3 regions of the Acidovorax sp. 106 genome follow, and region 3 is predicted to be linked to each of the others. Evidence: predicted binding sites of a transcription regulator. Region 3 holds the regulator's gene; each other region holds the start of a gene.
The links. Region 3 encodes FNR, which switches genes on or off when oxygen is low (the NO sensors DNR and NnrR bind a similar motif). Its sites were predicted from a motif close to TTGATNNNNATCAA; they were not measured.
Positions count from the first base shown of each region.

Region 1: ubiM (5-demethoxyubiquinol-8 5-hydroxylase UbiM) is a predicted target of FNR. The motif match lies at 2,708-2,721, and genes of this name have one in related genera.
Region 2: clpB (ATP-dependent chaperone ClpB) is a predicted target of FNR. The motif match lies at 7,572-7,585, and genes of this name have one in related genera.

Region 1 covers NZ_RCCC01000001.1:1,855,578-1,866,160, reverse strand. Annotated here, with positions in the region: gene C8C98_RS21525 (right-handed parallel beta-helix repeat-containing protein) at 1-1,401, shown strand, start outside; gene C8C98_RS08295 (M48 family metallopeptidase) at 1,523-2,353, opposite strand; gene ubiM (5-demethoxyubiquinol-8 5-hydroxylase UbiM) at 2,788-4,137, shown strand; gene C8C98_RS08285 (hypothetical protein) at 4,338-4,769, shown strand; gene C8C98_RS08280 (intradiol ring-cleavage dioxygenase) at 4,993-5,931, shown strand; gene C8C98_RS08275 (zf-TFIIB domain-containing protein) at 5,928-6,689, opposite strand; gene C8C98_RS08270 (solute carrier family 23 protein) at 6,842-8,131, shown strand; gene C8C98_RS08265 (acetyl-CoA hydrolase/transferase family protein) at 8,336-9,850, shown strand; gene C8C98_RS08260 (ABC transporter substrate-binding protein) at 10,090-10,583, shown strand, end outside.
Region 2 covers NZ_RCCC01000001.1:668,791-679,373, reverse strand. Annotated here, with positions in the region: gene ampD (1,6-anhydro-N-acetylmuramyl-L-alanine amidase AmpD) at 1-161, opposite strand, end outside; gene C8C98_RS02985 (sigma-54 dependent transcriptional regulator) at 163-1,665, opposite strand; gene C8C98_RS02980 (PAS domain-containing sensor histidine kinase) at 1,671-3,374, opposite strand; gene C8C98_RS02975 (PP0621 family protein) at 3,371-3,604, opposite strand; gene C8C98_RS02970 (inner membrane protein YpjD) at 3,601-4,398, opposite strand; gene ffh (signal recognition particle protein) at 4,505-5,887, shown strand; gene C8C98_RS02960 (hypothetical protein) at 6,014-6,373, opposite strand; gene C8C98_RS02955 (hypothetical protein) at 6,390-6,644, opposite strand; gene C8C98_RS02950 (hypothetical protein) at 6,756-6,986, shown strand; gene C8C98_RS02945 (molybdenum cofactor biosynthesis protein MoaE) at 6,983-7,459, shown strand; gene clpB (ATP-dependent chaperone ClpB) at 7,661-10,267, shown strand; gene C8C98_RS02935 (hypothetical protein) at 10,348-10,583, shown strand, end outside.
Region 3 covers NZ_RCCC01000001.1:4,787,499-4,798,081, forward strand. Annotated here, with positions in the region: gene C8C98_RS21040 (HD-GYP domain-containing protein) at 1-528, opposite strand, end outside; gene C8C98_RS21045 (sulfite exporter TauE/SafE family protein) at 948-1,679, opposite strand; gene hemN (oxygen-independent coproporphyrinogen III oxidase) at 1,688-3,070, opposite strand; gene fnr (fumarate/nitrate reduction transcriptional regulator Fnr) at 3,260-3,982, shown strand; gene C8C98_RS21060 (hypothetical protein) at 4,028-4,321, opposite strand; gene C8C98_RS21065 (FixH family protein) at 4,395-4,682, opposite strand; gene ccoG (cytochrome c oxidase accessory protein CcoG) at 4,728-6,185, opposite strand; gene ccoP (cytochrome-c oxidase, cbb3-type subunit III) at 6,266-7,174, opposite strand; gene C8C98_RS21080 (cbb3-type cytochrome c oxidase subunit 3) at 7,199-7,336, opposite strand; gene ccoO (cytochrome-c oxidase, cbb3-type subunit II) at 7,349-7,981, opposite strand; gene ccoN (cytochrome-c oxidase, cbb3-type subunit I) at 7,998-9,437, opposite strand; gene ccoS (cbb3-type cytochrome oxidase assembly protein CcoS) at 9,502-9,639, opposite strand; gene C8C98_RS21100 (cation-translocating P-type ATPase) at 9,639-10,583, opposite strand, start outside.

The DNA of each region.
Region 1 (10,583 bases), 2.9 Mb from region 3:
GAAAGCCGTCCAGGCGTGGTGGGCGGCATCTTCCCGTATGAGTACCGCATCAAGAGCTTCACCCTGGGCGGCGTGGCGCAAAGCACCTCAGGGGTATCGCTGGACTGGCGCCGGGGCACCGTGCGTTTCACCCCGGCAAGCGAAGGCACCTACGTGCTCACCCTGGAGATCAAGGACAGTGGCGCTGCACAAAAGGCGCTGGAGCAGAGCTTCACGATCCAGTCGACGGCCTCGCGCTTTCTCTTTGTGGACCCGAATGGCACCGACGCTTCAGGGCGCGGCACGCGGGCAGCGCCCTACAAGACCCTGGCCTATGCGCTGGCCAACTCCACCCCCGACCAAGCCATCGTTTTGCGCAAGGGAACCTATCTGCCCGGCAACATCAAGGTCTATGACAACAAGGCCAAACAGTTTCTCGCGTATCCAGACGAGGTCGTGACGCTGAACTTCAACAAGGCCAACAACATCAGTGTGGGCAGCGACATTGCCCCTGCGGTGCGCATCGAGGGTTTCGACATCACCGGGGTCACCCAGTGGGGCATCGTCAGCGACCCGAGCAAGGCCGGGCTGGTGATCCGGCATGTGCGTTTTCTCGATGGCCAAGCCACCAACAACGGCGAGAACCCTGCGTTCATCCATGGCTGGGGCGACTCCGGCCCGGCCTGGCGGCACAAGTTCCTGATCCAGGACAACGACTTTGGCCCCTATGTGGGCAACGGCTACGCCACCACCTTGTTCGACGCGGGCCAATCGCTCATTGAAAACAACCAGCTGAACCTGGGCAAGGTGTACGGGGGCTTTCACGACAAGGACAACTCGCAGTACAACACCTACCGCGAGAACTACATCGCCTTCTCGGACGCCAACCGTACCACCATGGGCATACAGGTTTCCGCGCAGGACAACTCGGCCAACGTGCACATCCACCACAACCTGATCGTGAATGCAGGCATCCATCTGGGCATGCAGTGCTGGCAAACCACCTGCATCATGCTCAACCACGACGTACACCACAACACCGTCGTCAAGCACGGCATCAACCTGGGTTTGGGGCCCATCCAACCCAACAGCGCAGGGACACGCATCAGCCACAACATCATCAGCAACGGCAACGTGAGCCCCTATAGCGGCTTTTCCTGCCAAGGCCGCCCAGCGGGGCTGGCCACCCAGCTGGCGGTAACAGCCAACCTGATCGAAAGCAGCCACACGCTGGCATTCAAGGACAGCGAGTGCACCGGCAACGATATGACCTGGGCCGTGTGGCAGGGCACCTACGGCTTTGACACGACGACCTCCGGCAGCACCGTCACGGGCACCAGCACGCTCACCGGCAGCGGGCCTGGCACCGGTTTGCCCGCAGGGGACACCAGGCGCACGCGCCGGGGGCACCAGTACCCCTGAGGCGGGGAGCCCCAGCACACGCCACCGCACACAAAAAAGCCCCGCATTGCGGGGCTTTTTTAAGATTTTTTGGCCTCCAGCGCTTAATCAATAAGCGCTGGAAGCTATCTTATTGATAGCATTATTTGCTGCCAGAGGCCTTGTCACGCATGCGGTCTGCACGGGCGCCTGGATCGGGGTGGGACGACAGCATCTGGTCCATGCCGCCTTGCTTGCCGCCCAGCGAGGCCAGCTTGCGGAAGGCTGATTCCATGGCCTTGACGTTGTACTTGTGCTTTTGCATGAAGGCCAGGCCGTAGTCGTCCGACTCGGTTTCCTGGCTCTGCGAGAACTGGCTGTTAAGCAGCTTTTCGCCCAGCTCACCCAGGTCCGAATCCGCCAGCTTGGCGGCTGTGCCGCTGGACGCCGCCACGGCCTTGCGGCCTGCCGATGCCATGTAGGCCGTGCGCATGGCACTCATGGTGTGGGCGTGCTTGACGTGGCCGATCTCATGGCCAATGACGCCCAGCAGCTCCTGGTCGTTCATCATGTCCATCAGGCCTGCATAGATACGAATCGAGCCATCGGCCGTGGCATTGGCGTTGACGTTCTTGCTCAGGTAGACCTTGAAGTTGAGCTTCAAGCCGTCTTCATTGACGTGCTTGGCCGTCAGGCGCGCCAGGCGCTGGGAGTACTTGTTGTTGGCGGGGGCCAGCTTTTCTGTGCGGTCGCCATAGGCGCGGTACTGCAGGGCCACGGACTTGAGTTCTTCATCCGACACGGTGGCGGCCTTGAACACATCCAGCGCTGCGCCCACCTTGTTCTCGGACTTGGTGGCACCCGAGCCGCCGGCGCTGGTCGAGCCCAGTGCGGACGAGACGGCCGACAGGCCACTGGCAGAGCCCCCGTCGGTGGTGGCGCAGCCAGTCAATACCAGCGCGCAGGCCATGGCGATGTAAGACAGTTGTTTCATGGTGTGATTTCCCTCTTTGGATGGATGTGAATTCAGTGCAGCGCGCCCCTGCCACACCGCTGGTGCCGCGTGGCCCCCTGCAGCATTGGCAATCCGGGCAGGGGCTTGTTTCAAATGCGGCGTAATTGTTTCACGCACGCCCGCCAAACGCCCTGCCCAGCCCCTTCAATTGCAACCGTTCGTATCTTTGCGGAAGTGATTGAAACGCGCCGTACTTTGTAACACTGGCGCCGCTCTGGCGGCCATCGGGCAGTGCAACGGCCCATCACTTTGCGTTACATATTTCACGCTAGGCGCGTCCATTGCACTGACCTTCGGCCCCAAAGCCACCAGCGCCGGGCATCAGGACACCCTTTGATGCAATGCAAGCCCCCGTGCCGGGGCCGAGGCCACAATGCCAGCGTCATTTTTCAGGGCCACGCCCCACCCATTCCATGCACATGCACAGCGACGTACTCATCGTGGGCGCAGGCCCTTCCGGCCTGTCTCTGGCGATTTCGCTGGCGCAAGCCGGCTTTACCGCGACGGTGCTGGACCAAAACACCACCGCAGCGCTGGAGCAACCTGCCCCGGACGGGCGGGAAATCGCACTCACCCACCCCAGCGCGACCACGCTGCAGCGCCTGGGCACCTGGGACGCGCTGGCGCTCCATGAAATTGGGCACATCCGCACCGCAGAGGTCCACGATGGCCCCGTGGGCGCGTACAGCGCCATGCAACTGCAGGCGCCCGATGGCTTTGGCTCCGCCGAGACCCCAGAGGGCACCACAGCCTCAGGCCCCCGCCCCCCGCTGGGCTTCATCGTGCCCAACCATGCCCTGCGCCGCACGGCCTACCAGGTGGCAGCCCGCACACCGGGCGTGCGCATCGTTGCCGGGGCGCAAGTGCACCGCGTGGCCGCCCTGGCCACCCATGCCGAGGTGGACTTTGCCCTGGCCGCCCACCCTGGGCAGCCCAGCGAGCGCCTGTGCGCCCCCTTGGTGGTGGCGGCCGACAGCCGCTTTTCTGCCGCCCGGCGCCAATTGGGCATTGGTGCACAGATGACCGACTTTGGGCGCACCGTCATCGTCTGCCGCATGCGCCACGCCAAGCCCCACGGCGACACCGCCCACGAGTGCTTTGGCTACGAACGCACGCTGGCCGTGCTGCCGCTGCCCGATGTAGCCGCCGGAACGACCGACAGCGCCACTGAGGGCCACGCACAGTGCTCGGTGGTCGTCACCGCCAAAGCGGACGATGCCGCCCGCATGCTGGCACTAGAGCCCAGCGCCTTCGCTGCCGAGGTGCAAGCCCAGTTCCAAAACCGCCTGGGCGCCATGGAGCTGCTGGGCGAGCGCCACGCCTACCCGCTGGTGGCTGTGTACGCGCAGCGCTTTACCGGCCCACGCTGCGCGCTGCTGGGCGATGCGGCCGTGGGCATGCACCCCGTTACCGCCCACGGCTACAACCTGGGCCTGGCCGGGGTGGAGCGGCTGACGCTGGCCCTGGTGGCCGCCCGCCAGCGCGGGCAGGACTGGGGCGACGCGGCGGCGTTGGCGCCCTATGCGCGCGCCCACCACCTGCATGCCTGGCCCATTTACCAGGGCACCAACGCCATCGTGCGCCTGTACACCGATGCGCGCCCCCTGCCCCGCGCACTGCGCCAGCTGGTGCTGCAAGGCGCGCGGCGCCTGCCGCCGCTCAAGGCGGCCATCGTGGCGCAACTCACCGGCAAAGCCCCCCGCTGGCAAGCGCCCCTGGCCCGGCTGGGCAACGCGCTGGCCGCCGCCCGGCCACGGGGGTGACGGACAGGGGCGGCGCCCACGCGACATAAGCGGCCGCTTTGTAAAACCTGCTTACCTCGCGGTCGGTGCTTTGGCCGCTGCGGCGCGGCCGGACCACTATCATCGGCAGCCGCGCCCCAGAGGCGCAAAATTGGCCCTTGAGACGAACCCTGAGCCACTGGCGTCCCCAAGGGCCTCAGCCCCGCATTTCCACCGCTGCTATGCAAACACTCCTCTCCGCCTGGCCCGCCGTGGTCCTGCTGCTGCCCGCACTGGTACTGGTGTCGGCCATCGTCTTTCTGGCCAAGGGCGACCGCCGATCGTTCGCCTTCCTGATGGCCCTGCTGGCCTGCTACCTGATTGGCGCCTTGCTCATGGAGTTCTTTGTCTTCATGGCCGCGCGCATGGCCCGCGCCGGCAGCACGCCCACCGTGCCCGTGCTGGGCACGGGCACCAAGCAGTTGCTTGAAACCCTCAGCAACCCCCGCTCAATCACCGCACCGCCGCTGTCGCTGCCCGCCATCGCGGCCTATTCGGTGCTGGCGTCGTACCTGTGGCTGCTGGTGGGCTGGGGCTTGCACCTGCGCGGCAAAAAGGGCGGAACGGCCAAGAAAAAGCCCGCGAAGACCGCACGCAAACCCGCCAAGGCCTGAGGGGCAGGAGCGGGATCAGCCTGCCTTTACGCCGTTATTTGCTACCAAATTTATAGCTACCAGCGCTTATAGGGGAAGCGCCAGAGTCTCTTTTCTCTTAAAACCAAGCTGTTCCCCGCTCGCCCTGGTTTTACAGAATCTTTACGGCCCAGCAAATAGGAGGTGCAGTGGGCTCTCTAGATTGCGTTGCTTGAACCGCAACCACCAAGAGAGAGAGCACACGATGGACCGCACCACCCCCCACCCCTTCCCCGCAGCCGCCCCCAACGCGCATTACGGCGGCCTGGCACAAGACCTGCACCGATTGACCGAACGCCGCAAAGCCCTGCGCTGGCTGGCCGTGGGCACCAGCGTGCCCTTTTCCCTGTGGGGCTGCGGCGGCGGCAGCAGCGACGCCACCACGGCCACGGACACCACGACAGACACAGGGACCGGGACCGGCACGGGAACAGGCTCTGGCAGTGGTACAGGAACCGGCACAGGGACCGGAACGGGCACCGATACCGGTACCACCACCTGCAGCACCATCCCCAGCGAGACGGCAGGCCCCTACCCTGGCGACGGCACCAACAGCAGTGGCGGCACCGTGGCCAACGCGCTGCTGCTGTCGGGCATTGTGCGCAGCGACATCCGCAGCAGCCTGACCACCAGCACCACGGCCGCGGGCGTGCCGCTGACCCTCCGGCTCAAGCTCGTTAACACCAGCGCCAGCTGCGCCAGCCTGGCAGGCTACGCCGTGTACCTGTGGCACTGCGACCGCGACGGCAACTACTCGATGTACAGCACCGGCATCACCAACGAAAACTACCTGCGCGGCGTGCAGGTGGCCGACGCCAATGGCGAGGTGAGCTTCACCACCATCTTCCCTGGCTGCTACGACGGGCGCTACCCGCATGTGCATTTCGAGGTGTACCGCAGCCTGTCGGTGGCCACCTCGGGCAACAACGATGTGAAGACCTCGCAGCTGACCTTCACCCCCGCCGCCATGGCCGAGGTGTACGCCACCACCGCCTACGCCTCCAGCCGCACCAACTACGCGCGCACTTCGCTGGCGTCCGACAACGTGTTCAGCGACGACAGCGGTGCCCTTCAAATCGCCGACACCAGCGGTACGGTGAACGATGGCTACACCGCTGTGCTGCAGGTAGGCGTGGCGGCCTAACCGCCCAGCAGCATCCCCACCACCAGGCCCACCCCGGCGGTCAGCAGATCGCCGGTGACGGTGCGGTCGTCCTCTTGCGTGAAGCGGCGCTTTTGCTGTTCGCGCTCGGCCCGGTTGCGGTCACGCTCGATCATGATCAGGGCGTCGGCCAGGTCGGGGCGCAGCGCACCGTCACCGGCGGCGCCAGGCGCCTTGGCCGCCGAAGCCACGCGATAGCCCTCCAGGGCGCGCTTGACGGCTTCCGGGTCGATCAGGGAAAACGCCGCCCGGCAATGCGGGCAAGCGTGGTCTTTGCGGATGTCCACCGGCGCGCCGCAGCCCGTGCAGTAAATGGCATCCACCCGCCGCGCCAGGTCTTGCACCTCGGCCGGGGTGAGGTGGCGCACAAAGCCCTTCTCCACCATGAACGAGGAAAACGCGCTGAAGCGCCCGTGTTGCTGCGCGCAGCGGTAGACCATATAGCGCCCGCTGCGCACCATGTCATACCCCTGCGACAGGGGCCGCACGCAGCGCGGGCAGGCCAGGTTGTGCTGCAGCGGCCTGCGCTCATCGGTGCGGTGCTGGTGCAGCAGCGCAAACAGCTCTACCACCGCCTGGGGGTGCAGCTTCAGGTTCTCTCGGTGGTCAAACCAGATGCCCTGGCAGGCAAAGCACAGGTCCAGCTCAACCGCGCTCTGGCCCCCGCCATGGTCGTGGCCCGCCAGCGTCTGGGTCTGCATGGGCTGGCGGCACGAGGGGCAAAGCGAAGTGGTTTTCATGGCGTAGCGGCTGGACGGGAAGCGACGCGCCATCGTAACCGTCCACCCGCTGCGCCCCGGCCCCACACCACTCGCTCGCGCACGGCGGCCATTGCGGCGCCCCGAAATCCACTAGCATCCAGCACACAAATTTTCACAATAAAGGAAACACCATGGGATTCATGGACTGGAAAGTCAAAACCCCCGACGTGCTGGAGCGGGGCGGCGTGGTCGGCCCCGACGAGCGCCTGCCTTGGCCGCAAACCGCAGTAATGGGCGTGCAGCACGTCATCGCCATGTTCGGCGCCACCGTGCTGGCCCCCATCCTTATGGGGTTTGATCCGAACGTGGCCATCCTCATGAGTGGGCTGGGCACGCTGATCTTCTTCCTCATCACCGGCGGCAAAGTGCCCAGCTACCTGGGTTCGAGCTTCGCCTTCATTGGCGTGGTGATTGCAGCCACCAGTTATGCAGGCAAAGGCGCCAATGCCAACATCGGCATAGCGCTGGGCGGCATCATTGCCTGCGGCCTGCTCTACACGCTGATCGGCGCGCTGGTGCAAGCGGTGGGCACGGGCTGGATCGAGCGCTGCATGCCCCCCGTGGTCACTGGTTCAGTGGTGGCGGTGATTGGCCTGAACCTGGCGGGCATCCCCATCAAGAACATGGCCGCGAGCAACTTTGACAGCTGGATGCAGGCACTGACCTTTGTGTGCGTGGGCCTGGTGGCCGTGCTCACACGCGGCATGGTGCAGCGCCTGCTGATTCTGGTGGGGCTCATCGTGGCCAGCATCGCCTATGCAGTGCTGACCAACGGCCTGGGCCTGGGCAAGCCGATGGACCTGTCCGCCCTGGCCAACGCTGCCTGGTTTGGCCTGCCCAACTTTGCCGCACCCGTGTTCAGCGCCAACGCCATGCTGCTCATCGCCCCCGTGGCCATCATCCTGGTGGCTGAAAACCTGGGCCACGTCAAAGCTGTGACGGCCATGACGGGCCAGGACCTGGACCGCTACATGGGCCGCGCCTTCATCGGTGACGGCATTGCCACCATGGTCAGCGGCAGCGCAGGCGGCACGGGCGTGACCACCTATGCCGAAAACATCGGTGTGATGGCGGCCACCAAGATTTACTCCACCGCTGTGTTCCTGCTGGCTGGTGTGTTTGCGCTGGTGCTGGGCTTTAGCCCCAAGTTCGGCGCGCTGATCCAGACCATCCCCCTGCCGGTGATGGGTGGTGTCTCCATCGTGGTGTTCGGCCTGATCGCCGTGGCGGGCGCCAAGATTTGGGTGGACAACAAGGTGGACTTCTCGCAAAACAAGAACCTGATCGTGGCCGCCATCACGCTCATCCTGGGCACGGGCGACTTCACGCTCAAGTTCGGCGACTTCGCCCTCGGCGGCATCGGTACCGCCACGTTCGGCGCCATCGTGCTGTACGCGCTGCTCAATCGGTCTACCGACTGAAGCAAGCAACCACGGCCATAGGAGATGTGCAGACAGCCCCAGCAGATCTCCGCCGCAAATTTGACGCAAGCCTGACGCCCCCTGACTTTCACGGGGGCATTTGAGGGTAATCACTGACAGGGTTTACACGGTCGTTACCATTTGCCCTGTAGAAGACAGAACCGCCCTGTGGGGCGGTATTTTTTTTGACCGGAGATGGCCCCCATGACCCTGGCAGAGCGCGTTCGTTACCCCGACTTTCACTCACGCATCATGACGGCGCAAGAGGCCGCAGCGTTGATTCCGGCAGGGGCCAACGTGGGGATGAGCGGCTTCACCGGGGCGGGCTATCCCAAGGCGATTCCGCTGGCGCTGGCCAAACGCATTGAGGCCGAACACGCGGCGGGCAAGTCGTTTCGCATCAATGTCTGGACGGGCGCGTCCACCGCGCCCGAACTGGACGGAGCCCTGGCCAAGGTGGATGGCATCGACATGCGCCTGCCGTTCCAGTCCGACCCCATCTGCCGCGAAAAGATCAACACGGGCAAGATGCAGTTCAATGACATGCACCTGTCGCACGTAGCGCAGCATGCCTGGTTTGGCTTTTTGGGCCATCTGGACGTTGCGGTCATTGAGGTGCTGGGGATTCTTCCCGATGGGCGGCTGATCCCGTCCACCGCCGTGGGCAACAACAAGACCTGGCTGGACCTGGCCGACAAAGTCATCATCGAAGTGAACTCCATGGTGCCCGAGGCCATGGAGGGCATGCACGATGTGTACTACGGCACGGCCCTGCCACCGCACCGCAAGCCGATTCCGCTCACGCAGCCCCACGAGCGCATTGGCGAGCCCTACCTGCGCGTAGACCCCGCCAAGGTGGTGGCCGTGGTGGGCACCCACCAAAGCGACCGCAACACCGTGTTTGCCAAGCCCGACGAAGTGTCGCAAAAGATCGCTTCGCACATCATCGACTTCTTGCAGGCCGAGGTACAGAAGGGCCGCCTTCCCAAGCAATTGCTGCCCCTGCAGTCGGGGGTGGGCAATGTGGCCAACGCCGTGCTGGCGGGCCTGCAGGACAGCCCTTTTGAGGGGCTGACCGGTTTCACCGAAGTGCTGCAAGACGGCATGCTCGACTTGCTGCGCACCGGCAAGATGGCTTCGGCATCGGCCACCGCCATCTCGCTGTCCACCGCTGCGCTGGCCGAGTTTGCGAGCAACCTGGACTTCTACCGCGAGCGCATCCTGCTGCGCCCTCAGGAAATCAGCAACCACCCCGAGCTGGTGCGGCGCCTGGGCATCATCGGCATGAACGCGATGATCGAGGCGGACATCTACGGCAACGTCAACTCCACCCACATCATGGGCTCCAGCATGATGAATGGCATTGGCGGCTCGGGCGACTTTGCCCGCAACTGCTACCTGTCGTTCTTCGTCACACCCTCGCTGGCCAAGGGCGGCTCCATCTCCAGCATCGTCCCCATGGTTTCGCATGTGGACCACACCGAGCACGATGTACAGGTCATCGTGACCGAGCAAGGCCTGGCCGATCTGCGCGGGCACTCGCCCACCCAGCGGGCCGAACTCATCATCGAGCACTGTGCCCACCCGGACTTCCGCCCCGCGCTGCGCGACTACCTGGCCCGCGCCCGCAAAGGCGCCACGGGCCAACATACGCCACACCTGCTGAACGAGGCCTTGTCCTGGCACCAAAGGTACGTGGACACAGGCTCCATGCGTTGAGCCGGAGCGCCAGTCGCCCCGCAAACCAAGCCGAGGGCAGCCCCACCGCTGCCGCTCGCGGACGCCGCGCTTGCAGAAATCCTCTACCACCCGGTAAAATTAGGGTTAACCCTAGGCCAACCACCTGACGCCTGGGAATCTCAGGCCTTCGCACGGCCCCACCCCCTTCATGACTTAAGCCGACCTCCCTTAGAACAGGTTCTGAGAGGCCGGCTGTTTTACTTGCGGATTTCACAGCCATGCAACGTCGTCAATTCACACAATCGCTGGTGGCCACCAGCGCAGGCCTTCTCTTTGCCACCGCATCGCGCGCGGTGGGCGTGCAAGACCCCATGGACAGCAAAACCGTGTCCATCGGTTGTTCCTTGGGCCTGACAGGCCCTCTGGCCAGCCTGGCCCGCGAACTCAAGCAAGGTCTGGATGCCGGTCTGGCGCAGGCCAATGCCAAGGGCATCCATAGCCGCGAGATCAAGCTGGTGGCACTGGACGATGGCTACGACGCCAAGCGCTCGGAAGACAATGCCCGCAAGCTGATTGCCGACGCCAATACCGTCGCGCTGATCTCTTGCATGGGAACACCCAACAACCAGCGCATCCTGCCCCTGGTGGACGAAGCCCAGATCCCCTACGTCGCCCCCCAAAGCGGCGCCACGTCGCTGCGCAAGGCCGAGCACCGCTCGGTGTTTCATGTGCGCGCCAGCTATTCGGACGAGGCCCAGCGCCTGACGCAAAA
Region 2 (10,583 bases), 4.1 Mb from region 3:
GTGCCGTAGTGCCCGGGCGGGAGGCTGATGGAATGCACCACGACCAAGTCCACCGACTGCCTAGCGTCCGCAGGGCGGGGGCCGTAGTTGGAGGAGGGTAGGCGCACGGCATCGCGGTGCCAGCCACCGTCCCACAGGTCTGCCGATGGGGGTGCGGCCATGTCAGCCGATCTCGTCCAGAAAGTCCTGGTCGTTGGGCACTGCAATGTTCAGCCGGGCGATGCGGTAGCGAATCTGGCGCAGGCTGATGCCCAGCCGCGCGGCCGTGGCGGTGCGGTTGAATCCGGACTCTTTCAGCGCCCGAACGAGGATGTCCCGCTCCTGCTGGTCGAGCCAGGCCTGCAAATCGTTGGGCAAGGCGGGGCAATCTGCCGCCGAATGCGGCGCGCTGTGGGGGTGTTGGTCGAGCGTGGGCTCGGGGCGGGCTGAGGGTTGCGCGGATGCGGCGTCGCCTTGCCACTCCACTTGCAGTTCGTCCCCTTCGCTCAGCGCCACGGCGCGGTGCAGCAGGTTTTCCAGCTCACGCACGTTGCCTGTCAGGGGGTGTGAGGCGATGGCCTGCAAGGCTGCTTCGTTCAGTCGGGGCACGGGCATGCCGGACTCTTGGCTGATGCGCGCCAGCAAGGTGGTGCACAGGGCGGGCAAGTCCTCCCGGCGCTCACGCAGTGGCGGAATCACGATCTCGATCACATTCAGGCGGTAGTACAAGTCCTGGCGAAAGCGCCCGGTTTGGACATCGGCGGCCAAATCGCGGTGGGTGGCACTGACGATGCGCACATCCACTGTCTCCTCTTGGGTCGAACCCAGGGGGCGCACGCTGCGCTCCTGGATCGCGCGCAGAAGTTTCGACTGCATGGCCAGCGGGAGGTCGCCGATCTCATCCAGAAACAGTGTGCCGCCCCGCGCCGCCTGGAAGTAGCCGTCCCGGTCCTGGTTGGCGCCGGTGTACGACCCCTTGCGCGCGCCAAAGAACTCCGCTTCGAGCAGGTTTTCCGGGATGGCGCCGCAATTCACGGCGATGCAGGGGCCATCCGAGCGTTGGCTGCAGGCGTGCAAGGCTTGGGCCACCAGCTCCTTGCCGGTGCCCGATTCGCCGTGCACCAACACGGGCGCCATCCCGCGCGCGACCTTGGCGATGCGCTGCTTGACGTTGCGCATGGCTTCGGAGTCGCCCACCATGCGTGCCAGCGCTGCGGGCACGATTCCTGTGGCAGTCGCAGCCTGTTCGCCACCAGAGACCGACGAGCGCTGGGTGGAGCCCGCTCTGGGGGCTCGGGGGGCGGGTGTCGCTCCGGTGCCCTGCACCGCAGAGGCCACGACCGAGCGGAACTGCTTGAGATCGACCGGCTTGGTCAGGTAATCAAACGCGCCTGACCGCAGTGCCTCTACCGCGTTCTCTGCCGACCCATAGGCGGTCATGACCACACAGCGTTCGCGGCGTTGCTGGTCGCGCAGGTCTTGCAGGATCTCCATGCCAAAGCCGTCAGGCAGGCGCATGTCGGTGATCACCACATCAAAGGGGCGGCCCTTGAGTTGTTCACGCGCCTCTTGCACGGTCGAGGCGGTCTCGACGCGGTAGCCCTCGCGCAACAAGGTCAACTCGTACAGTGTGCGCAGGTCGGGCTCGTCATCAATGACCAAAATGGAGGCAGCGGTGGCGTTCATGGTTCTCAGATCACGATGGAGTCGAATAGCGTGGCGGCTTCTTGGGGGCGTGTGGTGCGCCTGAACGCCACGGTGAAGGCATTGCCGCCGGTGTTGCCACGCGCTGTGGTGCGGTGGGTGCGCTGGTAGCTGATGGAGGCGCCGTGCCTTTGGCACAGTTCGCGGCATATATAGAGGCCCAGGCCGCTGGAGCGGCTCTCTGAGGAGAAGAAGGGCTCGAACAGGTGGCGCTCCACGGATTTGTCCATGGGGGCCCCATCGCTCCAGACCTGCAGCGTAATCTGTCCGGTCGCACTGGTACGGGTCTGCACCAGTAGCGAGTCTTCATGTGGCCCCATGTAGCGCAGGGCGTTGTCCAGCAGGTTGACCAGCACCCGGCGCAGGTGCTCGGTATCGAACTCTACGTGCAGCATCGGTGCGTTGAGCAGGATTTGCCCTTGGCGCTTGGCGGGGGCCTGGGCGCACCAGTCGCTCCACACTTGGGCCACGCTGGCATCCAGCGCCAGCGTGGAGGCCGGTGCGTGGTTGGCCTGGTGCTGTACGCGGGCAATGTCCAGTACCTCCTCTGCGATGCGGGCCAAGCGGTCGGCGTTTTGCTGCACCATTTGTGCCAGTCGTTTTTGGCCAGGGTCTTGCAGGTCTTCTTCCAGCAGCGCGTTGGCTTGGACGATAGCGGCCAGCGGATTGCGGATTTCATGCGCCACAGCCGCAGACATGCGGCCCATGGCGGCCAACTTTTCGGTGCGCAGGCGCGCTTCCAGTTCTCGAAGGTCATGCAAGAACATCACGCACAGGCGCTCTCCACGGCTTTGCGGGTCGGCGTGGGTGGATGTCATCCAGGTGCGTGCATGCAGCCCGGTGGGACTTTCGCCAGGGTGCAGCAGTGCGACGTCGGCCGTTTGGGGGGCTTCCTTGTCAAACGTGCGGTGTGCTAGGTCCACCAGGGGCTGCCAGCCTTCGCACCGGCCCAGAGAAAAAGGCAGTTGGGTGTGCTGGCTCTCACCCAGCAGGCTTTGGGCCGCCGGGTTGGCCATGCGGACCACGTCGCTTTCGTCCACCACCAGCACGCCGTCGCTCAAATGCTCAATCACCAGCGCACTCACCTGGGTCTGCACCTGCGCTGCCATCTTGTTGCGCTGGGCGACTTCCTGCTCGCCCACCAGCCGGGTGGCAAGTTGGTGCACCAAGTAGGTCACCACAAAATACCCGGTGCCTGTCAGCGCACTTTGCAGGTAGCGCTGGGTGTCGTCGCTCAGCGATTGGGTGTTACTCCACCAAGCCCACAGCAACAGCAGCAACGTCACGGCCGCGGTGGTGCCCAGCGCCAGGCTCAGGGTGCCCAGTACGGCTGCCATCAAGATGGGCAGGCCGAACAAGGGTGTGAAACTCATGGTGCCCGTGTGCAAGAGCTGCAGGGCGCTGACCACGGCAATGTCCACGCCGATGGACGGAAGCCACTGTACGCCCGTACCCGCAGCAGGGGGGGCATGGCGCCCCAGAATGCGCAGCAGGACGGTTGCGCACAGATAGGCCCCACACACCGCCACCAAGACAGGGTCGCTGAGCTGGTTGAACAACTGCCCCAGAATCTGCAGCACCAGCAGAGCCACGGCAATCATCACCCGTCCCGTGAGAAAGCCGCGCCACAGGCGTACAAAGGGCGCGTCAGCAGTGTTCAGCCGGGCGTCGGCCAATAGGGCTTCTTTCATGGGCGCAGCGCTGGGCCAGCGCGCAGGTGGTCTGCGCTGCAATAGGCGACGCCATTTTGTACGACCGCGTCACTGTAGGGCAGGTGCAGGCCGCAGTGGGCGCAGGCCACCATGTCTTGTGGCTTGGGCGGGGCTGCGGGCGGTGTGCGCGCTGGCTGGGCGGACTCGCGCTTGCTTCGCCACACACCCACGGCAATCACCAGCACGATGAGCAAGACCAGGTATTTCATGCGCTGCGGCCCAACACGACTTCCATCACGAAACGCGATCCCACATACGCCAGCATCAGCAAGGCGGCGCCCGCGTACAGCACCCGCACTGCATTGCGCCCGCGCCAGCCAAACCGTGCGCGGCCCAGCAGCAAGGTGGCAAACGTGAGCCACGAGAGCATCGAGAAAACGGCTTTGTGGTCCCAGCGCCAAGCGCGGCCGTAAAGAGTTTCGCTGAAAAGCCAGCCCGCCATCAAGGTGGCGCTCAGCAGCACAAAACCGGCCGTCACAAAGCGAAAGGTCAGCCGCTCCAGCGTCAACAGAGGAATGCCGCTGTGCGGGTCTTCGGCCTGGCGGATGTGGTGTTCTGCACGGGTCATGAGCCAGGCGTGCACCACGGCAGCGGCAAACAGGCCATAGCAGGCAATGCCCAAGGCCAGGTGCAGTGGCAGCCAAGCCGAGGCCGCCACATGCAGTGGCTGTCCAGGAAACGCCAGGGCCAGCAAGATAGTGGCTGCGCCCAGGGCGGCTAGCACCCAGCGTGCCTGCATTTGGGGAAATAGCTGCCGCTCGACGGCGTACACCGTCAATACCAGCCAGGCGGTCATTGACAGGGCCGGGGCAAAACCGAATCGGGGCGCGTCACCCCACAGCCCCCAGACCAGCAGGGCACCGTGCAACACCCATGCCAGCAGCAGAGCGTTGCGTGAGGCGGTGGCGCCCAACCGGGCGGCTGCTGCGGCAGGTGCGGCGTATGCCAAGGCTGCGGCAAGGGCCAGCAACCAGCTGACGGGGGAAGCACTGGGTAAAATCATGGGTCACAGTTTAGCCTTTCGCCCGCTGCCAGCGCTTTGGCAAACCTGCCCACATTTGACCTGTGTGCGGGTAACGGGTAACCCTGGAACCTTTCCAAAATCTCCTATGGCCTCCGCACTTACCGACAAACTCACGCGACTCGTCAAGGAGATGCGTGGCCAGGCCCGTATCACCGAATCCAATGTGCAGGACATGCTGCGCGAAGTGCGCATGGCGCTGCTGGAGGCCGACGTGGCCTTGCCGGTGGTGCGCGACTTCATCGCCCGCGTCAAGGAAAAAGCCCTGGGCCAAGAGGTGCTGGGCTCGCTCAAGCCGGGCCAGACGCTGGTCTCCATCGTCAACCGCGAGCTGGCGGCCACCATGGGCGAAGGCGTTGCCGACATCAACTTGGCTGCCCAGCCACCCGCCGTCATATTGATGGCTGGCTTGCAAGGTGCAGGTAAAACCACCACCACGGCCAAGCTGGCCAAGCACCTGATTGAAAAGCGCAAGAAGAAGGTGCTGACCGTCTCGGGTGACGTGTACCGCCCCGCCGCCATTGAACAGCTCAAAACCGTGACTGCTCAGGCGGGCGCCGAATGGTTCCCTAGCACGCCGGACCAAAAACCGCTGGACATTGCCCACGCTGCGCTCGACTACGCCAAGAAGCACTACTTTGATGTGCTGCTGGTGGACACGGCCGGCCGCCTGGCCATTGACGAAGCCTTGATGAAGGAAATCAAGGACCTGCACGCCGCGCTCAACCCGGTGGAAACCTTGTTTGTGGTGGACGCCATGCAGGGCCAGGATGCTATCAACACTGCCAAGGCTTTCAAGGAAGCCCTGCCGCTCACCGGCATTGTGCTGACCAAGCTCGATGGCGACTCGCGCGGTGGTGCCGCGCTGTCGGTGCGCCAGATCACGGGGGCCCCCATCAAATTTGCAGGGGTCTCGGAAAAGATCGACGGCCTGGAGGTGTTTGACGCCGAGCGCCACGCGGGCCGCATCCTGGGCATGGGCGACATCGTGGCGCTGGTGGAGCAGGTCACGGCTGGGGTGGACATCGAAGCCGCCCAAAAGCTGGCCGCCAAGGTCAAGAGTGGTGACGGCTTTGACCTCAACGACTTCCTCTCCCAGATCCAGCAGATGAAGCAGATGGGTGGCCTGTCCAGCCTGATGGACAAGCTGCCGTCTCAGCTCACGGCCAAAGCGGGCTCCATCGACATGGACAAGGCCGAGAAAGACATCAAGCGCAAGGAAGGGATCATCCAGAGCATGACCCCGCTGGAGCGCCGCAAGCCCGACCTCATCAAGGCCACGCGCAAAAAGCGCATTGCCAATGGCGCGGGCGTGCATGTGCAAGAGGTCAACCGCCTGCTCAAGGAGTTTGAGCAGATGCAGGACATGATGAAGAAGATGAAGGGCGGCGGCCTCATGAAGATGATGAAGCGCATGGGCGGCATGAAGGGCCTGGGCGGCATGCCCAAGATGCCGTTTGGCGGCTCCTGAAGCGCTTTTTGCTCTTTAATTGATAGCTGCCAGCGCTTATTTATCAAGCGCTAGAGGCCAAAAAGAACGCGACTCTTGCAAAAGGGCCGTGTTTTTTTCTTGGGGCCATGCCCTTTGAGGGGGTGCTCAGTGCGATGAAGGGGGCGCATCGCCACTGGTGGGCGGGGGCAGCGTCTGGGGCAGTTCAGGGCAGGGCCAGTTCAGCAGCTCTGCCAGGCGGGTCGCGATCCAGGTGGCCTCGGCCACCGACACGCCCGACTCGGCCGTGCACAGCCCGGCATGGATGCGCAGCAGGATCTCTTTTTCAGACGGTGCCTGCACGTGGTACAGCGTTTGCGCGTGCTCTACCAAATGCCCCGCCAGGTCTTCACACAGCTCGTAGCGGGCGCGAACGACGGGGGCGGGCTCGCGCAGGCGCTGGCGGCTGTCGGCATACACCGCCACGAACGAGGGCGGGACGTGGATCTGGTTGTCGTCTTCGTGCATGGTCGGGCAGGGCAGCTCAGTCGGGGGTGAACAGGCGCTCGAACTTGGCCTTGTCTGCGGCCAGCTCCAAGGTCACCAGCTGGCCCATCTTCATGTCTGACAGGCGGCAGGCAGCGTACAGCGTGGTTTTGCCAGCCAGCTCCATCACGTCCAGGTCGATGATGGCGTAGGGGTGGGGCACAAAGACCTGGTGCTCGAAAATCTCGCGGTGCTGGTTGCGGGGCGAGGGGTAGAGCTTGTACTGGTCGGTGGTGATGGTTTGTGTGGCCATGGGGGAAATGAGGGGCTGGGCGCGCGTTGCAAGGCGGCGGTGGGGGTACAGTGCGGGCGAATGCTACAGACATTCCTGTAGAAACCCTGTCGAACTATCCAAATCATTTCCATGGCACGACCCAAAAGTGAATGGCCGAGCAAGGTGCTGGCCTTGATCCAATCCGGCAACCACGCCGCCGCAGTGGCGCAAATCAAGGTGGCGCCCACGGTGGGCGACATCACGCGGCTGCAAACGCAGCTGGCCAAGCTGCCACCCTCGCCTGCACTTAAGCAGCTGCAAAACTTTGTGGAAGAAGAGCGGGCGCTGCTGGCTGCGCCCCGCCTGCACCGCGCGCCATGACGTCCGCACGCGTTTCGGTCCAGACAGAGGACTTTGATCTGTCCCGCGAGATTGCCGAACTGCGCCAGGGCGACAAGGGCGTAGGCGCGGTGTGCAGCTTTGTGGGCACGGTGCGTGACCGCAATGAGGGCGACACAGTGGCCTCCATGGAGCTGGAGCATTACCCCGGCATGACCGAGAAATCCATCGAAGCCATGGTGGCAGAAGCCTTTCGGCGCTTCGATATTTTGGGCGCCCGGGTGATCCACCGCGTGGGTCTATTGCAGCCGCTCGACCAGATTGTGCTGGTGGCGGTGACCAGTGCGCACCGAGGGCAGAGCTTTCAGGCCTGCGAATTTTTAATGGACTACCTCAAGACCCAGGCGCCATTCTGGAAAAAAGAAGAGACTGCGCAAGGCGCCCGCTGGGTAGACGCCCGAGTGAGCGATGACGCAGCGTTGGCGCGCTGGGGCATCACGGCACGCAACGCCTGAGCCCAGGTTGGGGGCTATTTTTCTAATAAAAATAGCTGCTAGCGCTTATTAAATAAGCGCTAGCAGCTATTGATTTGATAGTGATTGTGTGGGCCGTCTCCGCTGCAACCCACTGATCCAGGTCAATCTCTTCCTGTGCCCGCTGCCTTGAAATGAGGCAGTGCCCACCCCAACTGCAGGGCAATTCGGAGGATATAGACCATGCGTCTCGACAAATTCACCACCAAGTTCCAGGAAGCCCTGAGCGATGCCCAGAGCATTGCGTTGGGCAACGACCACGCCTACATCGAGCCCGTGCACATGCTCGTGGCCATGCTCAAGCAGGACGACGGCCCCAAGGCGCTGCTGCAGCGTGCGGGCGCCAACGTACCCGGCCTGCTGGCAGCGGCGGAAGCCGCCGTCAAGCGCCTGCCGCAGGTGCAGGGCAACGACCAGGTGCAAGGCGGCCCCGAGCTGGGCCGCGTGCTGCAGGCGACTGAGAAAGAGGCCATCAAGCGCGGCGACCAGTTCATTGCCAGCGAGCTGTTCTTGCTGGCCGTGATCGACAGCAAGGGCGAGGCGGCAAAAATAGCCAAGGACAACGGCCTCACGCGCAAGAGCCTGGAGGCCGCCATTGAAGCTGTGCGCGGCGGCCAGAAGATGGACAGCGCCGAGGCCGAAGGCCAGCGCGGAGCCCTGGCCAAATACTGCATGGACCTGACCGAGCGCGCCCGCCTGGGCAAGCTCGACCCCGTGATCGGCCGCGACGATGAAATCCGCCGCGCCATCCAGGTGCTGCAGCGCCGCACCAAGAACAACCCCGTGCTCATCGGCGAGCCCGGCGTGGGCAAGACCGCCATTGTGGAAGGCCTGGCCCAGCGCATTGTGGCGGGCGAAGTGCCCGAAAGCCTCAAGGGCAAGCGCGTGCTCTCACTGGACATGGCCGCCTTGCTGGCGGGGGCCAAGTTCCGGGGCGAGTTTGAAGAGCGCCTGAAAAGCGTGCTGAATGAGTTGGCCAAGGACGAAGGCCAGACCATTGTCTTCATCGACGAGTTGCACACCATGGTGGGCGCTGGCAAGGGCGAAGGCGCGATGGACGCGGGCAACATGCTCAAGCCCGCGCTGGCGCGCGGTGAGCTGCACTGCGTGGGCGCGACCACGCTCGACGAGTACCGCAAGTACATCGAAAAGGACGCAGCGCTGGAGCGGCGCTTTCAGAAGATTCTGGTGGGCGAGCCCACCGTGGAGGCCACCATCGCCATCCTGCGCGGCCTGCAGGAAAAGTACGAAGTGCACCATGGCGTGGACATCACCGACCCCGCCATCGTGGCCGCCGCCGAGCTGAGCCACCGCTACATCACCGACCGCTTTTTGCCCGACAAGGCGATTGACCTCATCGATGAGGCGGCGTCCAAGATCAAGATCGAGATGGACTCCAAGCCCGAGGTGATGGACAAGCTTGACCGCCGCCTGATCCAGCTGCAGATCGAGCGCGAGGCCGTGCGCCGCGAGAAGGACGAATCCTCGCAAAAGCGCTTTGCGCTCATCGAGGAAGAGATCACCAAGCTGCAAAAGGAAATTGCCGACTACGACGAAATCTGGCAGTCCGAAAAGGCCCAGGCGCAAGGCAGCGCGCATGTGCGCGAGGCCATCGACAAGCTCAAGTTCCAGATCGAAGAATTCACCCGCAAGGGCGACTTCAACAAGGTGGCCGAGCTGCAATACGGCAAGCTGCCGGACCTGGAAAAGCAACTCAAAGAAGCCCAGGCGCAAGAGGCTGGCAAGGACGGCGCACCCGCCACACGCCGCCTGCTGCGCACGCAGGTCGGTGCGGAAGAAATCGCCGAGGTAGTGAGCCGCGCCACGGGCATCCCTGTGGCCAAGATGATGCAGGGCGAAAAGGACAAACTGCTGCAGATGGAGACCAAGTTGCACGAGCGCGTGGTGGGCCAGCAAGAGGCGATTGCTGCGGTGGCCAATGCCATCCGCCGCTCGCGCTCGGGCCTGTCAGATCCCAATCGCCCCACCGGCTCGTTCTTGTTCCTCGGCCCCACGGGCGTTGGCAAAACCGAGTTGTGCAAGGCGTTGGCAGGCTTCCTGTTCGACAGCGAAGACCACCTGATCCGCATCGACATGAGCGAGTTCATGGAGAAGCACTCGGTGGCCCGCCTGATCGGTGCGCCTCCGGGCTATGTGGGCTACGAGGAGGGCGGCTACCTGACCGAAGCCGTGCGCCGCAAGCCCTACAGCGTGCTGCTGCTCGACGAGGTGGAAAAGGCCCACCCCGACGTGTTCAACGTGCTGCTGCAGGTGCTCGACGATGGCCGCCTGACCGATGGCCAGGGTCGCACCGTGGACTTCAAGAACACGGTGATCGTGATGACCAGCAACATCGGCTCGCACCTGATCCAGGCCATGGTGGGTGAGGACTCTGACGACATCAAGGAAGCGGTGTGGGGGGAGCTCAAGAACCACTTCCGACCCGAGTTCCTGAACCGCATTGACGAGACCGTGGTGTTCCACGCGCTGGATGCGCAGCACATCGCTTCGATCGCCAAAATTCAGCTGCAGCTGTTGCAATCCCGGCTGGCCAAGATGGATTTGGAGTTGCAGGTGTCGGACGCGGCCTTGGCAGAATTGGCCAAGGTGGGGTTCGATCCGGTGTTTGGTGCGCGGCCGCTCAAGCGGGCGATCCAGCAGCGGATTGAGAACCCGCTGTCCAAGCTGCTCTTGGAAGGGCAGTTCCCGCCCAAGAGCGTGATCGCGGTGAGCGTGAACCCGGTGCTGGAGCCGGGCGTGTTCCAGTTCAGCGCCGCGCCGCAGGGTTGACCTGCAAAGCGCTGGCGGGTGTGCAGGCTTGTGCAGAGGCCGGTGCTGCCCCCGCCCATGTTGTGAATGAGAGGTGTGAGTTGAACGAAATTGTTGCGGGCCTGTTGCGCCTGGTGCTGCGTGTGGTGGTGTTGGCCATGGGCGTGGTGCTTTTCTTGAGCCTGCTGGCCGCCGTGCTGGTGCTGGCGCTGGTGTGGGCCTTGCGCGCTGGCTGGGCGCGGCTGACGGGCAAGCCTGTGACGCCCTGGGTCATGCGCATGGACCCTCGCACGGGCTTCAGCACCGCCTTTCGTTCCACGCAGCGTTGGTCTGCGGG
Region 3 (10,583 bases):
CAGCACCATGACATTCACGGGATGCAGTGCACCCGGCTCACCAACGCCCTCAGAGAGCAGGCGGATCACCGAGTCACTGTTTTCAAGCAGCTCACCCACACACTCTGACACGAGCGATGCCCCTTCAGCTTGCGCAGCCTGGGGCTGGTCACTGACCAGCTTCTCCATCGCCACATACTGGCGAGTGGCCAAGCGAAAGCGCTGATCGCAGGCCATCAAAGAAGCGTTTTGGGCTGCCAGCAGCAACCTGCGCCGCAACGCCAGGGCATTCTCAGCCCCAGCGGTCAATGCAGAGGATTGATCCGCAACAACGGACTCAGGCGATACAGGCTCTGGGCATGCTGGCGGAGTTTCGAGTTCTGGCGGAATCACGCCATGGCGAAACTCGGGGTCGCTTTTCTTGGGCAGCACCTTGATTTGGGTGAGCCCCAACTCGCGCAGGGTTGCGATCTGCTCCGCAGAGCCCACCCTGAAATTGCTGACGGGAAACGGATGCTGCATCCAACTCAAATCCAGCTGGATATACATGCCAATTCGCAACTGGCTGATATCGATAAGAACTGAGGTATTCACAGCGCAATAGGTGACAGTGGGAAAATGTAACAATACCGCGGCAATTGTTAAGCCCATTATCACCAGTTCTGATGGCCGCCTGAGCAAGGCGTTTACCCCCTATTTCCAGCAGCGCTTTTCTGGAAAAGAGGTCGAACTCAGACGCAAAAGCCGCAAAACCTTGTGCCCAGCCGGGGCCATCTCAGCGCACGGTTCGGCAGAAGCAGAAAAATGGCTGTCCCGCAAAGATAGATCAGCTGGTCCAGCAAGATGTAAAAGCTGACGGAGTGTGGTGAAATTGCCAAAAAGTGACGGACTGATCGCTAGCTATACAAGCCAAAGCAGTCGGCCAGCTCTTTGAACAGGTTCTTGGCAGGCAGGGCCAAGCGCCTGACTCAACGACACCACAGTGAAGGCTTGTATACCAAGTCCATCCACAACGCCCACACCGCAACGCCACACAACAAGGCGCCACTGATACGAGCCCCCCAATCACCCCGCAACGCTTGGAGGTGCTTGCGCCCCCAATGCCATGCCAGCGGGCCACCGACCAGCCACAGGCCGCTGCCCACTGCAAAAAGCGCCATAGACAACGCCCCTTGTACCGGGCCGCCACTGAGCGCTGCCACCAACAGCGCTGAGTAAAGCAGCCCACAGGGCATCAGAGCCCACAACATACCAGCCGACGCCACCCCGGCAGGGCTGCCCACCAAGGGCCTGACACGCGCCCACACTGAGCGACCGGCCTGCTCCACCCAGGCAGGCTGGCGCAACTGAACCATCATCATCAGCCCCCAACCCAGCACAGCAACGTGCATGAGCGTCCACACAGGCCGCAGTGCCATGGATTGCTGGGTGACCCAGGCCAGGCTGTCCATCGCCCAGGCCGCCAAGGCCCCCAGCAGCGAATAGCCCAGCACACGGCCACTGTGAAAAGCCAACTGGCGCAGAACAGAGGGTGCTGCGCTGCGTGGCATCCAGTGCACAGGCTGCTCTGGCGGGAGAGTTCCTGCCACTGAAGCGCCCGCCCCCACCACGGCACCGCAAGGCGCCGAACACATGGCAATGCAGTGGGTACCACCCAGGAGCCCCATCACCAACGCAGTCCAGGCCACGGCACCAGTCATATCGAGTGTCAGATGATGCGAGAGAACTTGGCACGCGTGCGATCAGCCTGCAGGTAGCGATCAAACACCATGGCAATGCCACGCACAAAGAACCACCCCATGGCCGTGACACGCACACCCTCGTCACCGACCTCCACCAGGCCTTGGGTCTGCATGTCCTGGAGCTGATCCAACTCAGCAGCAAAGTAGCGGCGGAAGTCAATCAGCCAAGCCTGCTCCATGGGCTCAATGAGCAACTCTCCTTGGCACATCAAGGCCATGATGGCAGCACGTCGCACCAGATCGTCCCGATTCAGTGCCAAGCCACGGACCACGGGCAAACGCCCCTGGTCGAGGTGGTCGTAGTACTCATCCAGGGTCTTGGCATTTTGGCTATAGGTGGCACCAATGCGCCCAATGGCCGATACGCCCAAGCCAATCAGATCGCAGTCAGGCTGCGTGCTGTACCCCTGGAAATTACGGTGCAAGCGCCCTTGCCGCTTGGCAATGGCCAGGGCATCGGTGGGCAGCGCGAAATGGTCCATCCCCACATACACGTAGCCCGCCTCCAAAAAGGCATCCAGCGAACGCGACAACATGGCCACCTTGGCTCCGCCCGTAGGCAGCTCGGCAGTGATGATGCGACGCTGGGGCTTGAAGCGGTCTGGCAAGTGAGCATAAGCGTACAGCGCAATCCGATCCGGGCGGAGCTGAGCGATCTGGGACAGCGTACGGTCAAAAGATTCAGGGGTCTGGCGTGGCAAACCGTAAATCAAATCCACATTGATGGAATCAAACCCAATGGACCGGGCGGACTCTACCAAAGCAAAGACCTGCTCGGCGGGCTGCACGCGGTGCACGGCCTTTTGTACCTCGGTGTCAAAGTCTTGCACACCAAAACTCAGCCGGTTAAAACCCAACTCGGCCAACAAGGCCAAGCGCTCTGCATTCACAGTCCGCGGGTCCACCTCGATCGAATACTCACCCCCAGGCGCCAGCGTGAAGCTGCGCTTGAGCATAGACATGAGTTCGCGCAAGCCCTCATCCGAGAGAAACGTCGGCGTCCCCCCCCCCAAATGCAGCTGACTGACCACCTGCCCTACACCGCACTGGGCCGTGTGCAGATCAATCTCACGGCTCAGGTAGCGCAAATAGACATCGGCGCGGTCATGGTGTTTGGTGATGATCTTGTTGCAAGCGCAGTAGTAGCATAGCGACTCGCAAAACGGAATGTGCACGTAAAGCGACAATGGCATCGCCTTGGCACCTGTTCCCAGATGCCTCTGCGCCAATGCCAAGGCATATTCCTCTTGGCCAAATGCCTCCACGAAACGGTCTGCCGTGGGGTAGGAGGTGTATCGAGGGCCTGGCACGTCAAAGCGGGTCAGGAGTTCTGGGGTAACTGCGGTCATGGGGATATCCTTGCGTACTAGCTTACTGTGCCGCACCCCTCCTCTTGCGTCCTTGACCTGCATCAAGTGAAGTCATCTCCACAAGAGCGACAATTTGATGCATATCATCTGCTGCTACTCGCAGACCGAGGCATACCGGCCTCCCTCGTCGTGCACGATATGCCCGAACATCAACCAGGTTTCTGTGCCATGAATCCGCTCACCATCAAAGTCGCTTGCTCCAACTGCAACCTCCGCGAGCTTTGCATGCCCGTTGGCCTCAATGACGAACAGCTGCAGCGCATCGACGAGGTGGTGGCCGTGCGCCGCAAAGTCAAGCGCGGCGGCACACTTTTTCGCAATGGCGAAGCCTTCACCTCGCTGTACGCCATTCGCACAGGTTTCTTCAAGACCTGTGTCGCCACTGAGGATGGTCGCGACCAAGTCACGGGCTTTCAAATGGCCGGTGAGATCATCGGCCTGGATGGCATTGTCAATGATCACCATACCTGCGACGCCGTGGCGCTGGAAGACGCCGAAGTCTGTGTGATGCCGTTTGATCGCATTGAAGAACTCTCACGCGAAGTAACGGCACTGCAGCACCATGTGCACAAAATCATGAGCCGCGAAATCGTGCGCGAACACGGCGTGATGCTTCTTTTGGGCAGCATGCGGGCTGAAGAGCGCTTGGCGGCATTCCTGCTCAACCTGGTACAGCGCCTGCATGCTCGCGGCTTCTCTCAATCGGAGTTGGTGCTGCGCATGACCCGGGAAGAAATTGGCAGCTACCTGGGCCTCAAATTGGAAACCGTGAGCCGCACTTTCTCCAAATTCGTAGAGGATGGAACCGTCGAAGTTCGCCAGCGCCACGTACGAATCTTGGACACCGATGCCCTGCGCCGCATCGTGAACAATCAGCAAGCATGCCATTGAGCAACCTGCTTGCAGGGCATGCCCAACGGTAGCTTGCAACCCACATCAAGGGCAAGATGGTGTCTTGCGGCAATCGTCAGGCCGGTCTTGGTCAGGCACAGGGCAGCGGTTGAGTTCAAACGGTGACATGGCCAGCAGCGTGGTCATGGCACCCGACAACATGGTGAGCGCCCAAAAGGCAAAGAACGCCAGGGTGTAAACCCCCTGCCGAGACAACGCCAGCGGCTGTCCAAACCAGTGCAGGTCTTGGGGGTCCACCATGGCAAACACCAACACCTCCAAAGCCCCGGCGACCAAAAAAGCAGGCCAAGCAATCCACATCAAACGCTGTGTCCACATCGTGGTGTCTCCGTATGGTTTTGAGAAGGCGTCGAAGCCTGGGCCTACCGCCATGGAGGCCCTGACCCCGCAACTAGCGGGGCTGGTCTTTGAGTGGTGTCACGGCATGGTTGCGGCCCTTGAGCGCAGGTGCCATGCCGGGCTCCGGATTCTCCAGCCTCTTGTTGATGTCAATGCCTTGCTGGTAGTAGTCTTCAGCAACCACAGGGTCAGGACTGGACACTGCAATCCACAAGGTGACGAAGCCCGCCACTACGACGATCGCGGGGCCTGAGAGCACCAGCCAAACATGGCCAAACTTCCACCAAGGGGCAGCCTGGACGGGTGCGGGTGCGGGTGCTGAAGAGGAAATCGAAGACATAGCAAACTCCATCAAAACGGGTAAAACAGCGAGACCACAGGCTGCTTACCGAGGAACCAAAAAGACAGTTTTTTCCGATACATGGGCGCCACCACCTTCCGCCCCAATCTCAAACGTCACAGGATGCGAACCCGGCGTTGCGGACCCATAGGGCACCTGCAAACGCACCGCCACCCAGCGTGACTGCGCAGGCTCAATGTCCACAGCAGCCTCCGATACGACCTCCAAGCCCTCCAGCCCCTTGGCTGCTACGTGGTAGCGCTGAGGCAACTCCGTCGCATTCATGATCTGGATACGGTAGATGTTCTCCAGCTTACCGCCCGCAACGATGCGAGACAAGGCGGCACGATCCCGCACAACGTCGACCTTCAAAGGCGTTCTGGTCATCAGGCTGGCAAGCATGGCCACACACAAGGTCACCAGCACGGCGCTGTAAATCAACACACGGGGCCGCAACACGCGCCGTAGGATCTGGGACTGCGACCAGCGCTTCACGACGCCATTCTGGGTAGTGAACCGAATCAAGCCACGGGGGTACTTCACCTTGTCCATGACAGTGTTGCACGCATCCACGCACAACCCGCACCCAATGCACTCGTACTGCAGCCCTTTGCGAATATCAATACCCACAGGGCACACCTGCACACACAGCGTGCAGTCGATGCAATCCCCGAGACCCTTCGCCTTGTGATCTACGGTCTTGCTGCGTGGCCCACGTGGCTCACCACGCGCAACGTCGTAGCTGACGATGAGCGTGTCCTTGTCAAACATGGCGCTCTGAAAGCGTGCATAGGGACACATGTACTTGCACACTTGCTCACGCATGAAGCCCGCATTGCCATAGGTGGCAAAACCGTAAAACAACACCCAGAAAATCTGCCAGCTGCCCTGCAAAGCGATCAGCTCAGCGCCCAGCTCGCGGATCGGCACAAAGTAGCCAACGAAAGTGAACCCCGTCCACAGGGCTACTGCAATCCAAACGGCTTGCTTGAAAAACTTTTTCCTGACCTTTTCAAAGGTCCACGGACCGCCATCCAGGCGCAAGCGGGCACTGCGATCACCTTCGATCTTGTGCTCAATCCACATGAAGATTTCGGTGTAAACCGTTTGCGGACACGCAAACCCACACCACAAGCGCCCTGCCACCGCAGTGAACAAGAACAGAGACAGTGCTGAGATGATCAGCAGCCCCGTAAGGTAGATGAAATCCTGCGGATACAGGACCAGACCAAAAATGTAAAAGCGGCGCGCGCCCAGATCGAACAGCACCATTTGGCGCTGCCCCCACTCGAGCCAGGGCAGGCCATAAAACACCAACTGGGTCAGGAACACCATGGCCCAGCGCCACCGGGCAAACAAGCCGCTGATCGAGCGCGGGTAAATCTTCTTCTGCGCCTCGTACAGGGAGACGATCTCAACCTGACTGCTGGAAGCATCGGAGCCAGCTGCCTCGACGGGAGCGATGGGAATGACCTTGCGAGGGGACTCGCTGGGTTGCTTCATGGTGGCGCTCTTTATTTCTTCAAAACTACTCAACCCAAACAACAAAGGGCGGTATCACCCGATACCGCCCCGTACCCAGCTTACTGAGCCTTGTTGTTTGACAAGCCCCAGACATACGAGGCCAGCACCTTGATCTGGGCTTCCGTCAACTTTTCTGCCTGTGCAGGCATCTGGTTGACCTTGCCGTTGTTGATCATGGCCGTGATGGCTGCCTCACCCCAGCCATGCAGCCAGATGTCGTCGGTCAGGTTGGGGGCACCCAGGGCCTGGTTGCCTTTGCCGTCCATGCCATGGCATGCAGCACATGCCGTGAACTTGGACTTGCCCAAAGAGGCGCGCAATGAATCATGGGGGCTGCCCGACAGGCTCAACACGTAGTGCGACAGGTTGCGCACATCTTCAGGCGTGCCAACCGCTGCAGCCATGGGAGGCATGTTGCCAATACGGCCCTTTTGCAAGGTTTCCAGAATCTTGTCTGGAGTGCCGCCGTGCAGCCAGTCGCCATCCGCCAGATTCGGGAAACCCTTGCTGCCGCGGGCATCCGAGCCATGGCATTGCGCACAGTTGTTCATGAACAAGCGCTCGCCAATCGCCTTGGCCTGCGGGTCTACCGCAATGCCCTCAGGGGTCATGGCGGCAAAGCGTGCATACAAAGGCTCCAACTCTTTGTTGGCCTTTGCCACTTCAGCCTCGTACTCGCCCTTCTGGGTCCAGCCCAGCTTGCCAGCCGAACTTCCCAGGCCAGGGTAAGCAGCCAGGTAGCCCAAGCCAAAGATGATGGTGATCACGAACATCCACACCCACCAGCGTGGCAGGGGGTTGTTCATTTCAACCAGGTCTTCGTCCCAAACATGGCCTGTGGTGTTATCGGCCGTTGCCACGACCTTCTTGCGGCCTGCCATCCAAAGCAGTAAGGCGCAGCCGATGATGCCGATCAATGTCAGCGCGGTCACAAAGACCGACCAGAAATTGCTGGTGAAGTCACTCATGGGTTTTTCTCATTCTGGTGGAGTTCATTCTTGCTCAAAGGGCAAGCGAGCAGCTTCATCAAACTTGGCGCGGTTGCGACCCATGTAGGCCCACACCCAGATGCCGATGAAGCAGGCCATCGAAGCCAGTGTGGCCACGATGCGCATGGTGGTGATGTCCATTGCTGCTCTCCTTTACTTGAGCGCGCGGCCCATGACTTGCAGGTAGGCAATCAGCGCATCCAGCTCGGTCTTGCCCTTGACTTCATCCGCTGCGGCCGTGATCTGCGCGTCGGTGTAAGGCACACCCACCGTGCGCAAGGCCTTCATGCGGGGCGCGACATCCGTAGGGTCAATGGTGGTCTTCTCCAGCCAAGGGTAGGCAGGCATGTTCGACTCGGGCACCACATCACGCGGATTGTTCAAGTGGATGCGATGCCATTCATCGCTGTACTTGCCGCCCACACGGTGCAGATCAGGGCCTGTGCGCTTGCTACCCCACTGGAAAGGATGGTCATACACAAACTCGCCAGCCACCGAATAGTGGCCGTAGCGCAGCGTCTCTGCACGGAAGGGACGGATCATCTGCGAGTGGCAGTTGTAGCAACCTTCGCGGATGTACACATCGCGGCCCATGAGCTGCACAGCGGTGTAGGGCTCTACACCCTTGACAGCCTCAGTGGTGGACTTCTGGAAGAACAGGGGCACGATTTCCACCAGACCGCCAATGGCGATCACCAGCAGAATCAGCACGATCATCAGGAAGTTGTTGGTTTCAATCTTCTCGTGGCTGAAACCGGTAGAAGCTTGCTTATTGTTTTGAGACATATTGGCTCCTTAAGGCTCAAGCGTGGGCTGCGTTCACGGCGGGAATCGCCACCTTGACCGAGCGGCCAGAGATTGCAGTGGCCCACACGTTCCAGGCCATCACCAGCATGCCGCCCAGGTACAGCAGACCACCGGCAACGCGGATCACATAGAAGGGGTAAGTGGCCTTCACGCTTTCAACGAAGGTGTAGGTCAGCGTGCCATCGGGGTTCACGGCGCGCCACATCAGGCCCTGCATCACACCGGCAATCCACATCGCAGCGATGTACAGCACGATGCCGATGGTGGCCATCCAGAAGTGCAGTTCAATGGCCTTGATGGAGTGCATCTTTTCGCGGCCAAACAGACGGGGCACCAGGTAGTACAGCGAGCCCATGGAGATCAAACCCACCCAGCCCAAGGCACCAGAGTGCACGTGGCCCACGGTCCAGTCGGTGTAGTGGCTCAGGGCGTTGACGGTCTTGATGGACATCATCGGGCCTTCGAATGTGGACATGCCGTAGAACGACAAGGACACGATCAGGAAGCGCAAGATAGGATCGTCGCGCAGCTTGTGCCATGCGCCAGACAGCGTCATCACGCCGTTGATCATGCCGCCCCAGCTGGGGGCCAGCAGGATGAGGGAGAACACCATACCGACGGATTGCGTCCAGTCAGGCAGCGCGGTGTAGTGCAGGTGGTGAGGACCCGCCCACATGTAAGTAAAGATCAGAGCCCAGAAGTGCACGATCGACAGGCGATACGAGTACACAGGGCGACCTGCTTGCTTGGGGATGAAGTAATACATCATGCCCAGGAAGCCTGCCGTCAGGAAGAAGCCCACGGCATTGTGGCCGTACCACCACTGCACCATAGCGTCTTGCACACCGGCGTAGGCCGAATAGCTCTTCATGTAGCCCGCAGGCACCGCTGCACTGTTCACCAGGTGCAACAACGCCACAGCCAGAATGAAAGCACCAAAGAACCAGTTGGCCACATAGATGTGCTTGACCTTGCGGGTACCCACCGTGCCGAAGAACACGATGGCGTAGGACACCCAGACCAACGTGATCAGGATGTCAATGGGCCATTCCAGTTCTGCATATTCCTTGCCGGAGGTGTAGCCCAACGGCAGGCTGATCGCCGCTGCCAGGATGACCAGTTGCCAGCCCCAGAACGTGAACGAGGCCAAAGCGGGGGCAAACAACCGAACCTGGCTGGTGCGCTGCACCACGTAGTAGCTGGTAGCAAACAGCGCACAGCCGCCAAACGCGAAGATCACTGCATTGGTGTGCAGTGGACGCAAGCGACCGTAGCTAAGCCACGGAATACCGAGGTTGAGTTCAGGCCATGCCAGCTGGGCGGCGATGATGACGCCCACCAGCATGCCGACCACCCCCCAGACCACGGCCATGATAGAGAACTGCCGCACGACAGTGTCGTTGTAGTGCGCAGCATTTGTTTTTGGAAAATCCATCGGACACCTCTTTGTATTGCGATACAAGTTTTAACCAGACTGGCATTGCGGTTATTGACGAAAGTCAACCGTCCCGGAGAATGCGCTCCCCCTCTTGCTCCACGCTCTCAAACTGCCCCCGGTACACAGCCCACCACAGGCCCGCCAGGATCATGAGCACAAGCACCACAGACAAAGGAATCAGCAAATAAAGGATGTCCATCAGGCGGGCTCCACAGCATTGAATGAAGAGGCTGCCGGAACAACGCCCGCAACCGTGAAAGAAGAAGGGCCGCCCTGCTCTGCCGACAGAACGGCGGGCAAGCCTCTGGACAAGCGGGCCGCGTTCAGCACCACCAACAGTGAGCTCAGCGCCATGCCCAGCCCCGCCAGCCAAGCAGGCATCCAGCCCACCACAGCCAAAGGCACGCACAGCGCGTTGTAGCCAGCCGCCCACCACAGGTTTTGGCGCACGATAGAAAGCGTCTTGCGCGCCAACATGACCGCCTGCGGCACCAGCGCCAAGCTGTCGCCCAGCACCACAAAATCCGCCCGCGAACGTGCCAGTGGCACCGATCGGCCAAAGGCAAACGACACATGGGCGCCCGCCATCACCGGGCCGTCATTGAGCCCATCGCCCACCATGGCCACATGGTGGCCTTGGGCTTGCAGCGCTTGCAGCGCTTGCAACTTGTCCTGAGGTGTGCACGCACCCCGGGCTTGTTCGATACCTGCCTGCGCTGCCACGCGCTGCACTGCTGCGGGGCGGTCGCCAGACAACATTTGCACCGCCAAGCCCGCCTGGGCCAGCGCCTGCACCACGGCAGCCGCCTCGCCACGCACATCCTCGACCAACCCAAAGCGGGCCAGTTCCAGGAACGATTCCTGGCCAGACTGAGCGCCTTCCTGCGCCAGCACCACCCACAAGGCCGTTGACTCCAGGGGCCCGGCAAGCGCTGACCCCACACCATCGGTCACTCCATCAGCCACCCCGGCATGCACAGCCGAACCCAGGCGCACACGCCCCAGCGGCTGCTGCGCAGTGCGGTCAAACACATTGGCACTCAAGCCCAAGCCTGCCTGCTCCTGCAAGTGAGTGACCAGCCAGCGCCCATCGTCTGCAGCTGCCGCCGCCACCAGCGCACGCGAGGCGGGGTGCAACGATTG